Regions from separate parts of the Bacillus sp. LJBS17 genome, predicted to be linked through region 2. Evidence: riboswitches for the same ligand, from Rfam matches in the RefSeq annotation. Region 2 holds a riboswitch; each other region holds the start of a gene.

Region 1 (3,447 bases), 1.7 Mb from region 2:
GGTTATTCCTTTGAAAATGAGAAATTTTATAAGACAGCCGATGTGGTCTCTGGAGACGACGCAAAATATGTAGATTGTGACTACGAAAACGGCTGGTGTTAATGTTGGCGGTGAATTTCACTGCCTTCTTTTACAATCTGAACGTTTCAAATTTGACGCGGCAGGTGAACAAGATGAAGATGGATGAGCTGGAAAAGGTTATGATTGTCGAGGGGAAATCAGATAAAGAGAAAATCGAAAGCGTCCTGAATGAACCGGTGCGCATTATCTGCACAAACGGAACAATCAGCCAGCTGAGGCTCGAGGAATTGGCTGACGAGCTTTATGATAAAGACGTCTATATATTAGTTGATGCTGATGAATCAGGTGAGAAATTGAGAAAACAGCTGAAGCGTGAATTTAATGAAGCCTGCCATCTCCATGTCGACAGAGCCTATAAGGAAGTAGCGGCTGCGCCCAGGCACCATATCGCTTCTGTATTGCTGCGTGCGAATCTGAATGTCCATACTATTTTTCTTGAAAGAAAGTCCCGAGGTGTATAGCATGAAAGAACTCCAAGAACACGAACTTGATCACATTGAAGATGATGTGTACCTTCTATATTTATATACTCCGTTTTGCGGCACCTGCCAGCTTGCAAGCAAAATGCTGACAGTGGTGAAAGAAATGCTGCCGGATGTCGCCTTCTATCAAAACAATGTCAATTACTCTCCGACATTCGCAAAAGCGTATCAAATTGAAAGCGTCCCTTGTTTTCTGCTGTTTAAAGGCGGAAAGATGGTCGAAAGAGGATATGCATTTCATTCCGTTTCTTATTTATATGAGCTGATCAAACAAAAATCATCTTCCGCATCCCATTTATGACATATTTCTCAGCATATCCAATGAAATTGTCGTTCGTTTTATAAAGGGGTTCTTGCGACAAAGAGAGAAATGTGTATGTATGACCAACAAATAGGAGGTTGTACATATGGAGAAAGCGGAAGTTTTAGAAGATGAGTATCAGCATCTGTTTTTAAAACCCCTTTTGAATGCCTCAACATTGCTCATTACCTTCCAAGGAGAAGCAGAAGCCTTAACCGTCTCAATAAACGAACAGGGAGAAATGAAAAAAGTTTCTCCGCCCCAAACGTCCAACCTGACCTTTTACGGAAACCAAACGGAAATTATTGATTTATTGCACGGAGACATTTCCCTTCAGCACCTTATTCAGAGCGGAAGCCTCAAAGTAAAGGGGTCATTCAGGGCCCTGTTAAAGCTGGAAGCCATTCTCTGGCTGACAAATGGATTTTTTCAGAGGATTTTAAAAAATTAAAAAATAATAAATTATTATAATAGTAAAAGTTGACATCATTTATTTTATTGACATTTAATCATTCGCCGTGCTATTCTACATTAAGAATTTCCGGACGAAAAAGACTATATATTTCTCTTATCAAGAGAGGTGGAGGGAAGTGCCCTATGAAGCCCGGCAACCATCAACACTGTTGAAATGGTGCCAATTCACACGAAGCGTTCAGCTTTGAAAGATGAGAGAAAGGCATTTTATATAAGCCTTTCTGCTCAAGTGTGCAGAAAGGCTTTTCTTTTGCAGAAAAAACCGGAAGATTTCTTAGAATAGTGTTAAGGCAGGTGATTGCTTTGATCAATCTTCAGGATGTTTCAAAAGTTTACAAGTCGAAACATGGAGATGTCAATGCTGTCCAAAACGTCTCGCTTTCCATTAAAAAAGGTGAGATTTTTGGAATTATAGGATATAGCGGAGCTGGTAAGAGTTCCTTAATCCGTCTGCTGAACGGCCTTGAGAAACCAACCTCAGGAACCGTGGAAGTGGCGGGAACCAAGATTAATGAAGTAAATGGACGCGGTTTAAGAAAAGCACGCCATGAGATCAGTATGATTTTCCAGCATTTCAATTTGCTTTGGTCGCGGACTGTCAGAGATAATATCATGTTTCCTTTAGAAATTGCCGGGGTGAAAAAGAGCGAGCGGATCAAGCGCGCCAATGAACTGATTAAACTGGTAGGTTTAGAAGGAAAAGAAAAATCTTATCCGTCCCAGCTGAGCGGCGGTCAGAAGCAGCGTGTCGGAATTGCCAGAGCGCTTGCAAACAATCCGAAGGTTCTTCTTTGTGACGAAGCGACATCAGCATTAGATCCGCAAACGACAGATTCAATTCTGGATCTATTGTCCGATATTAATGAAAGACTCGGTTTGACGATTGTGCTGATTACGCACGAAATGCATGTCATCCGCAAAATCTGCAACAGAGTCGCCGTCATGGAAAACGGCAAGGTGGTCGAAGAAGGCGAGGTTCTCGATGTCTTCAAAAATCCAAAGGAACAAATGACAAAACGATTTGTTCAGCAGGTGACAGAGCCGGAAGAAACGAAAGAGACGCTTCAGCACCTTCTTGATGATACAGCATCAGGAAAAATGGTTCAGCTCACATTTGTCGGTGAGTCAGCTGAACAGCCTCTGATTACAGAGATGATCAGAAACTTCAATGTCAGCGTCAATATTCTGCAAGGGAAAATTTCGCAGACGAAGGATGGGGCTTACGGTTCACTGTTCATCCACATTGACGGAGACGAGGAAGAAGTGCAAAACGTGATCCGATTCATTAATGACAAACAGGTGAAAGCAGAGGTGATCACGAATGTTTGAAAAATACTTCCCAAACGTTGATTTAACTGAATTATGGAACGCGACATATGAAACACTTTATATGACGCTGATTTCTTTACTGTTTGCTTTTGTCATCGGGGTCATCCTCGGCTTGCTGCTCTTTCTGACGAGCAAAGGAAGCCTCTGGCAGAATAAAGCGGTCAACTCTGTGATTGCGGCCGTTGTTAACATATTCAGATCGATTCCGTTCCTTATTTTAATTATTTTACTATTAGGTTTTACGAAATTTTTAGTCGGCACGATCTTAGGGCCAAACGCCGCATTGCCGGCGCTGGTAATCGGCTCGGCACCATTTTACGCGCGCCTTGTTGAAATCGCGCTGCGTGAGGTGGATAAAGGTGTGATTGAAGCCGCTAAATCAATGGGCGCGAAAACGTCTACGATTATTTTCAAAGTGCTGATTCCGGAATCAATGCCTGCTCTTATTTCTGGCATTACGGTTACTGCCATCGCTTTGATCGGCTCAACGGCAATTGCCGGAGCCATTGGTTCAGGAGGCCTTGGAAACCTTGCGTACGTAGAAGGATATCAGTCTAATAACGCTGATGTTACCTTCGTTGCTACTGTGTTTATTTTAATCATCGTGTTTATTATTCAAATCATCGGTGATCTAATAACAAATATTATAGACAAACGATAAGGGAGGATTTACATTGAAAAAGCTATTTTTGGGTGCATTACTGCTTGTATTTGCAGGAGTCATGGCTGCCTGCGGTTCGAATAACGGCGCTGAATCCGGCAAGAAAGAAATTGTCGTTG
Region 2 (3,447 bases):
GGTACGCCGGCTGGAAAAAAACGTCCGTCACTGATCGCGGTAACCCAGCTGACAAGCACATCTGAACAAATCATGAAAGATGAACTGCTGATCGAAAAATCTCTGATTGATACGGTTGTGCACTACAGCAAACAGGCGGAAGAGAGCGGACTGGATGGAGTGGTCTGCTCTGTTCATGAAGCAAAAGCCATTTATCAAGCGGTGTCGCCTTCATTTCTGACTGTCACTCCGGGGATCAGAATGTCTGAGGACGCTGCGAATGACCAAGTCCGCGTAGCGACGCCTGCTATTGCAAGAGAGAAAGGTTCATCAGCGATTGTAGTAGGACGCTCGATTACAAAAGCGGAAGACCCGGTAAAAGCCTATAAGGCTGTCAGACTTGAATGGGAGGGAATTAAATCTTGAAACAAATCATCGCAAAACATCTATTAGACATCCAAGCTGTATTTTTACGCCCGAACGAGCCGTTCACATGGGCAAGCGGCATTTTATCTCCAATCTACTGTGACAACCGCCTTACGCTATCTTTCCCAGAGGTCAGAAATGATGTCGCCTCAGGCATCAGCAAGCTTGTCAAAGAGCATTTTCCTGAAGCTGAAATGATTGCGGGAACAGCAACCGCGGGTATTCCTCATGCTGCTCTTGCGGCTGACCGTTTGAATCTTCCGATGTGTTATGTGAGGAGCAAGCCGAAGGCGCACGGTAAAGGCAATCAGATTGAGGGAGCTGTGCAAGAAGGGCAAAAAACAGTCGTCATTGAAGACTTAATCTCCACAGGAGGCAGCGTGCTTGAAGCTTGTGCAGCTTTACAAGCGGCCGGCTGTGAAGTGCTTGGTGTCGTCTCAATCTTTACGTACGGACTTCCTAAAGCGGAGGAAGCCTTCGCAAAGGCAGAACTGCCATACTACTCATTAACTGATTATGATACGCTCACAGAGGTCGCGCTTGAAAACGGAAATATTCATTCAGATGATCTAAAAAAGCTGCAAACATGGAAACGAAATCCCGAGTCAAAAGATTGGTTTAAAAAATAAAAAATAAATTCAAATGATGTAAAGAGGCTTCAAAGCCTTGCTGTACTTGAAAACAGGCTGTGAGGCCTGTTTTTTTATTAATCCTATAAAAAAAGTCGGGTTGACTTATGTTAGAATTGTGCTAAAATTTACTACAAATCTAAAAACTTATCAAGAGCGGCTGAGGGACTGGACCTATGAAGCCCGGCAACCTGCATAGTTTGTAAGGTGCTACTTCCAGCAAAATGAATTCCATTTTGAAAGATAAGGGCTGCATGCTGTTCCTGTCTTTCTTTCCGCCGGATTGAAAGTTTTTTATTTTAAGAGGAAAAAAGGCTGTCTGTGATATCAGCAGCCGCGAATCACATTACAATTGGGAAAAGACAACCGGCAGAAAGCTACTGTTTGTTTGTCTCCGAAAGGAGGAAAGAAGAAATGTTAACGTACGATAATTGGGAAGAACCAACGATTACATTTCCGGAAGACGATCCTTACAAAGGAGCGCTGTCAGTTTTAAAATGGGCATACGGCCATTACGGCAATCAGCTTGTTTATGCCTGCAGTTTCGGAATTGAGGGAATCGTTCTGATTGACTTAATTTATAAAGTGAAAAAAGACGCAGAGATTGTGTTTCTTGATACAGGACTTCATTTTAAAGAAACCTATGAAACAATTGAACGAGTGAAAGAGCGTTGTCCGGGTCTTAATATCATCCTGAAAAAACCAGACCTCACCCTTGAGGAACAAGCCGAAGAACATGGTGACAAACTGTGGGAAAGAGAGCCGAATCAGTGCTGCTATCTTAGAAAGGTCGTTCCTTTAAGAGAGGCGCTTTCAGGACATCCAGCCTGGCTTTCCGGCCTGCGTCGTGATCAAGGGCCAAGCCGTGCCAATACGAATTTCTTAAACAAAGATGAAAAATTCAAGTCAGTAAAAGTTTGCCCGCTTATCCATTGGACTTGGAAAGACATTTGGAGATACACATCCCGGAATGAACTGGACTACAATCCGCTTCATGACCAAGGATATCCAAGTATTGGCTGTGCGCCTTGCACTGCTCCCGCTTTTACAGCAGAGGATTTGCGCTCAGGCAGATGGAATGGTATGGCGAAAACAGAATGCGGACTGCATGAATAAGGAGCTGCAAAATGGAATTAGCCGCTATTTTATTTAGCTTGTTTTTCGCGATGAATATTGGTGCAAGCGGCGCTGCAGCTTCGATGGGGGTTGCTTACGGCTCCGGAGCCATCAAAAAGAAAACCTACGCTTTGATCCTATGCGCAGTCGGTGTCTTTGCCGGGGCGGTCATTGGCGGAGGCGAGGTTGTAAAAACAATCAGCTCCGGCATTATTCCTGAGCAGACGATTACACTGACGATTGTTTGCATCATTATTGGAGCTGCTGCCCTGTCGCTCTTTACTGCTAATCTGCTCGGCATTCCTTTGTCGACAAGTGAAGTAACAGTCGGCGCGGTTGTCGGCGTGGGAGTGGCTTATAAAGTATTGTTTGTGAACAATCTTCTGATCATTGTGTCATTTTGGGTTTTTGTCCCGCTGTTCGCTTTCGGCTTCACCTATTTCGTATCTAAGCTGTTTCGTTATTTTAAGATTGAAGTAAAATCTTCTAAAAAGCAAAAAATCCTCGGCGTTGTTTTGTTAGTTGCCGGATTTTTCGAAGCATTCTCTGCCGGCATGAATAACGTGGCGAATGCTGTTGGCCCGTTAGTAGCTGCCGGTGTGCTTGATGTCGGAAAAGGAACCTTGTATGGAGGAGCTTTTGTTGCTCTTGGCGCACTGTTATTAGGCCGGCGTGTGCTAGAAACAAACGGGAAGAAAATTACGAGATTCTCCAAAGGGGAAGGCATTCTCTTATCCGGTACAGGAGCCGGACTGGTGATCATCAGTTCTGTATTTGGGATGCCGGTGCCCTTGGCGCAAGTCACGTCATCGTCTATTATCGGAATAGGCATGGCAAAAAACGGTCCGAACGTGTTCCATAAACAAGTTGTTCAAACGATGCTGAAGGTATGGATCGTATCGCCGTTTTTATCTTTATCGATTTCTTATCTGCTTGTATCCTTGTTTTTAAAAGCAGATTATTATTCGATCTTTATCATGGTAAGTGTGCTTTTAGCGGCGGGGGGTGCCGTCAGCCTGACAAAGGCCATTCGTAAAGAGAGACGCTCAGTCCACGAACAAGGCGGGGGAATCTGATCATTAATCTGAGTAATTTTATAAGTTAACTAGGAGGAGATGGATATTATGAGCTTAGCACCACACGGAGGAACATTAGTAAACAGAGTAGATGAATCATATGATGTGAGCGGCATCCAAAAAGAAATTGAACTTGATTTAATTTCTTTCGCGGATTTGGAATTGATCGGTATCGGTGCATACAGCCCGATTGAAGGTTTCTTTAATGAAAAAGATTACGT
Region 3 (3,447 bases), 200 kb from region 2:
CCCGGTGATACGATTTTAGTTCCCGATCCGGGTTATCCTGATTACTGGTCGGGTGTCACACTTGCAAAAGCAAAGATGGAAATGATGCCGCTCGTAAAGGACAGGGCGTTTCTCCCTGATTACAGCAGCATAACCGCTGAAATAAGGGAACAGGCGAAATTGATGTATTTGAATTATCCGAATAATCCGACTGGAGCTGTTGCTACTTCCGAGTTCTTTGAAGATACCGTGCGTTTTGCGGCTGAAAACGGAATCTGCGTCGTTCACGATTTTGCTTACGGCGCTGTCGGATTTGACGGCTGCAAGCCTTTAAGCTTTTTGCAGACTGAAGGTGCGAAGGATATCGGAATTGAAATTTACACGCTGTCAAAAACGTATAATATGGCAGGATGGCGGGTTGGCTTTGCCGTCGGAAACGCTTCGGTCATTGAAGCGATCAATCTTTATCAAGACCATATGTTTGTCAGTCTTTTCAGAGCGACTCAGGAGGCTGCAGCAGAGGCACTGTTAGCCGATCAGACGTGTGTGGCAGAGCAAAATGCCAGGTATGAGAGCAGGAGAAACGCTTGGATCACGGCATGCCGGGAAATCGGCTGGGATGTAACAGCTCCCGCAGGTTCTTTTTTTGCATGGCTGCCTGTGCCTGAAGGCTATACTTCTGAGCAGTTCTCAGATCTTTTGCTGGAAAAAGCGAATGTGGCAGTTGCGGCTGGAAACGGCTTCGGTGAATATGGCGAGGGCTACGTCAGAGTCGGACTTTTAACAAGTGAAGAAAGACTTAAGGAAGCCGCTTATCGAATTGGCAAACTGAACCTGTTTACCCAAAAAAGCATTGACAAGACCTTATAACGATGGGATAATTCAAAATAATTTATAAAATCTATATTTTCTTATCAAGAGCAGGCAGAGGGACGAGCCCGATGAAGCCCGGCAACCGACTTATAAAGCACGGTGCTAATTCTTGCAGCTAGCGGCTGAGAGATAAGATTCGGACGAGAAACGAAACCTCTTTAGACGCGATTGCAGTTTGAAGAGGTTTTTTGATATGGATGAAAATGAAAGGAGCTCTGGCATGAGTGAGTTATTAGCGACATATCTCCTGACCGAACCGGGAGCCGATACAGAGAAGAAAGCAGAACAAATCGCAACAGGATTGACAGTAGGCTCCTGGACTGATCTGCCCCTTGTAAAACAGGAGCAAATGCAAAAGCACAAGGGGCGGGTGATAAAAGTTGAGGAGAGAGAGGGAACTGCTGCATCAGAAAAACAAGCGGTCATCACAATTGCCTATCCTGAAATCAATTTCTCTCAGGATATTCCGGCTTTGCTGACAACAGTGTTTGGCAAGCTGTCCCTGGACGGAAAAATCAAATTAATCGATCTTCACTTCTCTGAAGCATTTAAGCGTGCACTGCCGGGACCGAAGTTTGGCGTATACGGCATCCGGAAGCTGCTGGGAGAGTTTGAGAGACCGCTGTTAATGAGCATATTTAAAGGCGTAATCGGAAGGGACCTGAGTGATATTAAAGAACAGCTCCGGCAGCAGGCGCTTGGCGGAGTTGACTTGATTAAAGACGATGAAATTTTCTTTGAGACAGGTCTAGCGCCTTTTGAAACAAGAATTACAGAAGGAAAGCAAATATTGAAAGAAACGTATGAGCAAACCGGACATAAAACGCTGTATGCGGTGAATTTGACCGGACGTACGGCTGATCTGAAAGACAAAGCGAGACGCGCCGCCGAGTTGGGAGCGGATGCGCTTTTGTTTAATGTCTTTGCTTACGGCTTGGACGTTATGCAAGGCCTTGCAGAAGATCCTGAAATCCCAGTTCCGATTATGGCGCATCCAGCAGTCAGCGGAGCGTTTACGTCTTCTCCGTTTTACGGTTTTTCTCACGCTCTTTTACTCGGAAAATTAAACCGATATTGCGGTGCTGACTTCAGCCTCTTTCCGTCTCCATATGGTTCGGTTGCGCTTCCAAGAGCGGATGCACTGGCGATTCATGAAGAATGTGTGAGAGAGGATGCTTTTAACCAAACATTTGCGGTTCCGTCAGCAGGCATTCATCCCGGCATGGTTCCGCTATTAATGCGTGATTTCGGCATAGACCACATTATTAACGCCGGAGGAGGCGTACATGGACATCCGAACGGTGCCCAAGGCGGGGGGCGAGCGTTCAGAGCCATTATTGATGCGGTCCTAGAGGCCCAGCCGATTGATGAAAAAGCCGAACAATGCAAGGATCTTAAGCTTGCGCTAGATAAATGGGGAAAGGTTGAAGCCGTATGACGACTCGAAAACCTTTTATTATTTGTGATTTTGACGGAACAATCACGATGAACGACAACATTATAAATATCATGAAAACATTTGCTCCCCCAGAGTGGGTGGCATTAAAAGACGGCGTACTTTCCAAAACGCTGTCGATCAAGGAAGGTGTCGGGCGGATGTTCGGCCTTCTGCCCAGCCGTTTAAAAGAAGAGATTACAAGTTTTGTATTGGAAGATGCAAAAATCAGGGAAGGCTTTCGGGAATTTGTAGCATTTATCAATGAGCACGAGATTCCGTTTTATGTCATAAGCGGTGGAATGGACTTTTTTGTATATCCTTTGCTTGAAGGCATTGTGGAGAAAGACCGCATTTATTGCAACCATGCTTCATTTGACAATGACTATATCCATATTGACTGGCCTCATTCCTGCAAGGGCACATGCAGCAATCAATGCGGGTGCTGTAAGCCGTCGGTCATCCATGAACTTTCTGAACCGAACCAATATATCATCATGATCGGTGATTCGGTTACAGATGTGGAGGCAGCAAAGCTGTCTGACCTATGCTTTGCAAGGGATTATTTATTAAACGAATGCCGGGAGCAAAACCTCAATCATCTTCCGTATCAAGATTTTTATGAGATCAGAAAGGAAATTGAGAATGTAATGGAGGTACAGGAATGGCTGCAAAACAAGAACGCTGGCGAGAGCTCGCTGAAGTAAAACGGGAATTGGCAGAGAGAGATTGGTTTCCGGCTACTAGCGGTAATCTGTCAATTAAGGTTACAGATGAGCCTTTAACATTTCTCGTCACTGCAAGCGGAAAAGATAAACGCAAAGAGACGGTTGAAGATTTTCTGCTGGTCGATCAAAACGGAGAGCCTGCTGAAAGCGGGCATTCTCTGAAACCGTCAGCAGAAACGCTTTTGCATACACATTTGTACAATAAAACCAATGCCGGATGCTGCCTGCATGTCCATACGGTAAACAATAATGTGATTTCAGAGTTATACGGAGACCAAAAGAAAATCACATTCAAAGGCCAGGAAATTATAAAAGCACTCGGCTTGTGGGAAGAGAACGCAGAAGTGACCGTTCCGATTATAGAAAATCCGGCACATATCCCGACGCTTGCGGCACTGTTTGCGGAAGAGATTTCAGAAGATTCAGGAGCTG
Region 4 (3,447 bases), 200 kb from region 2:
AATATTTATGATTCTCAGGATCAGCGACAGCTCGTTTCATCTCCTCAACAATATGCTCAGGAGTCGGCTGATCTGGATTTCCCTGTCCTAGATTGATAACGTCATGTCCTTCTGCGAGCTTTCGGTTCACTTTCTGCACCAGAGAAGCGAAGAATTGTTTAGGCAATTCCTTCAATACATGAGACTGTTCAAATTTCATCTATTCTCACCTTCTAAAAAAATCTTGAAATGATAGTCCATCATCATATATGGTTAAATGAAAAAAGTAAAGAAAAATTTGGGGTGTTAAAAAGATGAAATGGACGATATCTTGTCTTCAATTTGATATTTCATACGGCAAACCTTCGGAAAATATAAAAAAGGCTGAATTTTTCATCGGAAAAGAAAGCAAACATGCTGATGTTCTTGTTCTGCCTGAATTATGGACGACCGGATATGATCTGGCCAATCTTGATGAACTCGCTGACGAAGACGGCCGCTCCGCTCAGAGCTGGCTGAAGAAAACGGCAAAAAAACATGGTGTTCATATTGTCGCCGGGTCGGTCGCTGTCAGGAAGAATTCTGATGTTTATAATACAATGTACATCGCGGATAAGGAAGGGCAAATCATTAAAGAGTACAGAAAAGCCCATCTTTTTCAGCTGATGGATGAGCATCTGTATTTATCAGCCGGTTCCGAAGACGGATACTTTGAGCTTGACGGCGTCAAAAGCTCTGGATTGATCTGTTACGATATCCGTTTTCCGGAATGGATCAGAAAACATACGACAAAAGGCGCCAACGTGCTGTTTATTTCTGCGGAATGGCCTCTTCCCCGCCTTGATCATTGGAAAAGCCTGCTTATTGCGCGAGCCATTGAAAACCAATGCTTTGTCGCAGCCTGCAATTGTACCGGTTCAAATCCGGATAATGAATTTGCAGGACATAGCCTGATTATTGATCCATGGGGGCGTGTACTTGCTGAAGGCGGCCGGGAAGAAGGCATAGTCCGAGCGGAAATCGACCTTCAAGAAAGCGCAGAAGTTCGGGAGAGCATTCCTGTTTTCGATGATATCAGAAAAGATTTATATTAAAAAATATATTGACAACTAACTAAATTACCTGTTACCATGTTCATCAACTGATAAATTAGAATTGTCAAACAAGTGAATATATTCTCTTATCGAGAGTTGGGCGAGGGATTTGGCCTTTTGACCCCAACAGCAACCGACCGTAATTCCATTGTGAAATGGGGCGCATTTTTTTCGCGCCGAGACGCTGGTCTCTTAAGGCACGGTGCTAATTCCATTCAGATCTGATCTGAGAGATAAGAGAGGCGGACATAGATGTTAAGCCTCCTTCTCTCTGAGAAGGAGGCTTTTTTACGGCCACATATTAATTAATTACATAATTGGAGGTTATGATGATGGGAGTCACAAAAACACCTTTATACGAAACGTTAAATGAAAGCTCCGCTGTGGCGTTGGCGGTGAAGCTTGGCCTATTTCCAAGCAAAAGCACGCTGACATGCCAGGAGATCGGAGACGGCAACTTAAATTACGTTTTTCATATTTATGATCAAGAACATGACAGAGCATTGATCATTAAACAGGCGGTTCCGTATGCAAAAGTGGTGGGAGAAAGCTGGCCGCTGACAATCGACCGTGCAAGAATCGAAAGCAGCGCTCTCATCCGTCAGGGCGAGCATGTGCCTCACCTGGTTCCAAGAGTGTTTTATTCTGATACGGAAATGGCGGTTACCGTCATGGAGGATCTCTCTCATCTCAAGATCGCAAGAAAAGGACTCATTGAGGGTGAAAACTATCCTCATCTGTCGCAGCACATCGGTGAATTTTTAGGAAAAACACTTTTCTACTCATCAGATTACGCGCTTGAACCTAAGGTGAAAAAACAGCTTGTTAAACAGTTTACAAATCCAGAGCTATGCGACATTACGGAAAGACTTGTTTTTACAGATCCTTTCTTCGACCATGACACAAATGATTTTGAAGAAGAGCTTCGTCCTTTTGTCGAAAAGCTTTGGAATAATGACAGCGTTAAAATCGAAGCCGCTAAGCTGAAAAAGTCATTTTTAACGTCTGCAGAAACGTTGATTCATGGTGATTTGCATACAGGAAGCATTTTCGCAAGTGAGCACGAAACAAAGGTGATTGATCCTGAGTTTGCTTTTTACGGACCGATCGGCTTTGATGTAGGGCAATTTATCGCCAACTTATTTTTGAACGCACTCAGCCGTGACGAGGCTGACAGAGAGCCGTTATATGAACATGTCAACCAGGTCTGGGAAACGTTTAAGGAGACGTTTAGTGAAGCCTGGCAGAAGGACAGTCTGGATGTTTACGCCAACATCGACGGTTACCTCACTGATACGCTCAGCCATATTTTTGAAGAAGCAATCGGATTTGCGGGCTGTGAGCTGATACGACGCACGATCGGCCTTGCCCATGTAGCTGACCTGGATACGATCGTGCCGTTTGATAAACGAATCGGCAGAAAACGCTTGGCGCTCGAAACCGGCACAGCCTTTATCGAAAAACGTTCGGAATTCAAAACGATAACAGATGTTATTGAATTATTTAAGTTACTTGTAAAGGAATGATCTATTCATGACCCATTCATTTGCTGTTCCACGTTCTGTTGAATGGAAAGAAACAGCTATTACCATTTTAAATCAGCAAAAGCTTCCTGATGAGACGGAATATTTGGAGCTGACGACGAAAGAGGATGTATTTGATGCGATTGTCACGCTCAAAGTAAGGGGCGCTCCGGCGATCGGCATTACAGCTGCCTTCGGACTGGCGCTTGCTGCCAAAGACATTGAAACAGACAATGTCACGGAATTCCGCCGCAGACTGGAAGACATCAAACAATATTTAAACAGCTCACGGCCTACCGCCATTAATTTGTCATGGGCGCTTGAGAGACTGAGTCATTCGGTCGAAAACGCGATTTCCGTAAATGAAGCAAAAACAAACCTTGTCCATGAAGCCATTCAGATTCAGGTCGAGGATGAGGAAACGTGCCGGTTGATCGGCCAAAACGCCCTGCAGCTTTTCAAAAAAGGCGACAGGATCATGACGATCTGCAATGCCGGCTCAATCGCGACAAGCCGCTATGGAACGGCGCTAGCTCCGTTTTACTTGGCCAAACAAAAAGATTTGGGATTACACATTTATGCCTGTGAAACAAGGCCTGTCCTGCAAGGTTCACGCCTTACTGCTTGGGAGCTGATGCAGGGGGGCATTGATGTCACTCTGATCACAGACAGCATGGCCGCCCATACGATGAAGGAAAAACAAATTTCCGCTGTTATCGTCGGAGCCGACCGAATTGCAAAGAACGGTGATACGGCAAATAAAATCGGCACATACGGTCTTGCTATTTTAGCAAACGCCTTTGATATTCCGTTTTTTGTCGCCGCACCTTTATCTACATTTGATACAAAGG

Evidence for each region. Region 2 has a riboswitch for S-adenosylmethionine ahead of KXZ66_RS08345 (phosphoadenylyl-sulfate reductase). Riboswitches for the same ligand answer to the same signal wherever they lie in the genome.
Region 1: linked by a shared signal. The riboswitch ahead of metN (methionine ABC transporter ATP-binding protein MetN) and the one ahead of KXZ66_RS08345 (phosphoadenylyl-sulfate reductase) in region 2 are both predicted to bind S-adenosylmethionine.
Region 3: linked by a shared signal. The riboswitch ahead of mtnW (2,3-diketo-5-methylthiopentyl-1-phosphate enolase) and the one ahead of KXZ66_RS08345 (phosphoadenylyl-sulfate reductase) in region 2 are both predicted to bind S-adenosylmethionine.
Region 4: linked by a shared signal. The riboswitch ahead of mtnK (S-methyl-5-thioribose kinase) and the one ahead of KXZ66_RS08345 (phosphoadenylyl-sulfate reductase) in region 2 are both predicted to bind S-adenosylmethionine.

What each region holds. Positions count from the first base shown of each region.
Region 1 is NZ_CP079759.1:3,269,203-3,272,649, reverse strand. It holds gene KXZ66_RS16945 (YusG family protein) at 1-102, shown strand, start outside; gene KXZ66_RS16940 (toprim domain-containing protein) at 180-542, shown strand; gene KXZ66_RS16935 (thioredoxin family protein) at 544-864, shown strand; gene KXZ66_RS16930 (SCP2 sterol-binding domain-containing protein) at 971-1,315, shown strand; SAM riboswitch class I at 1,430-1,536, shown strand; gene metN (methionine ABC transporter ATP-binding protein MetN) at 1,642-2,667, shown strand; gene metP (methionine ABC transporter permease MetP) at 2,660-3,328, shown strand; gene metQ (methionine ABC transporter substrate-binding lipoprotein MetQ) at 3,342-3,447, shown strand, end outside.
Region 2 is NZ_CP079759.1:1,609,932-1,613,378, forward strand. It holds gene pyrF (orotidine-5'-phosphate decarboxylase) at 1-405, shown strand, start outside; gene pyrE (orotate phosphoribosyltransferase) at 402-1,034, shown strand; SAM riboswitch class I at 1,179-1,284, shown strand; gene KXZ66_RS08345 (phosphoadenylyl-sulfate reductase) at 1,449-2,150, shown strand; gene cysP (sulfate permease) at 2,162-3,226, shown strand; gene sat (sulfate adenylyltransferase) at 3,275-3,447, shown strand, end outside.
Region 3 is NZ_CP079759.1:1,408,882-1,412,328, forward strand. It holds gene mtnE (methionine-glutamine aminotransferase) at 1-849, shown strand, start outside; SAM riboswitch class I at 888-988, shown strand; gene mtnW (2,3-diketo-5-methylthiopentyl-1-phosphate enolase) at 1,073-2,290, shown strand; gene mtnX (2-hydroxy-3-keto-5-methylthiopentenyl-1-phosphate phosphatase) at 2,287-2,994, shown strand; gene KXZ66_RS07335 (methylthioribulose 1-phosphate dehydratase) at 2,952-3,447, shown strand, end outside.
Region 4 is NZ_CP079759.1:1,405,286-1,408,732, reverse strand. It holds gene mtnE (methionine-glutamine aminotransferase) at 1-199, opposite strand, end outside; gene KXZ66_RS07315 (carbon-nitrogen family hydrolase) at 294-1,073, shown strand; SAM riboswitch class I at 1,157-1,313, shown strand; gene mtnK (S-methyl-5-thioribose kinase) at 1,406-2,599, shown strand; gene mtnA (S-methyl-5-thioribose-1-phosphate isomerase) at 2,607-3,447, shown strand, end outside.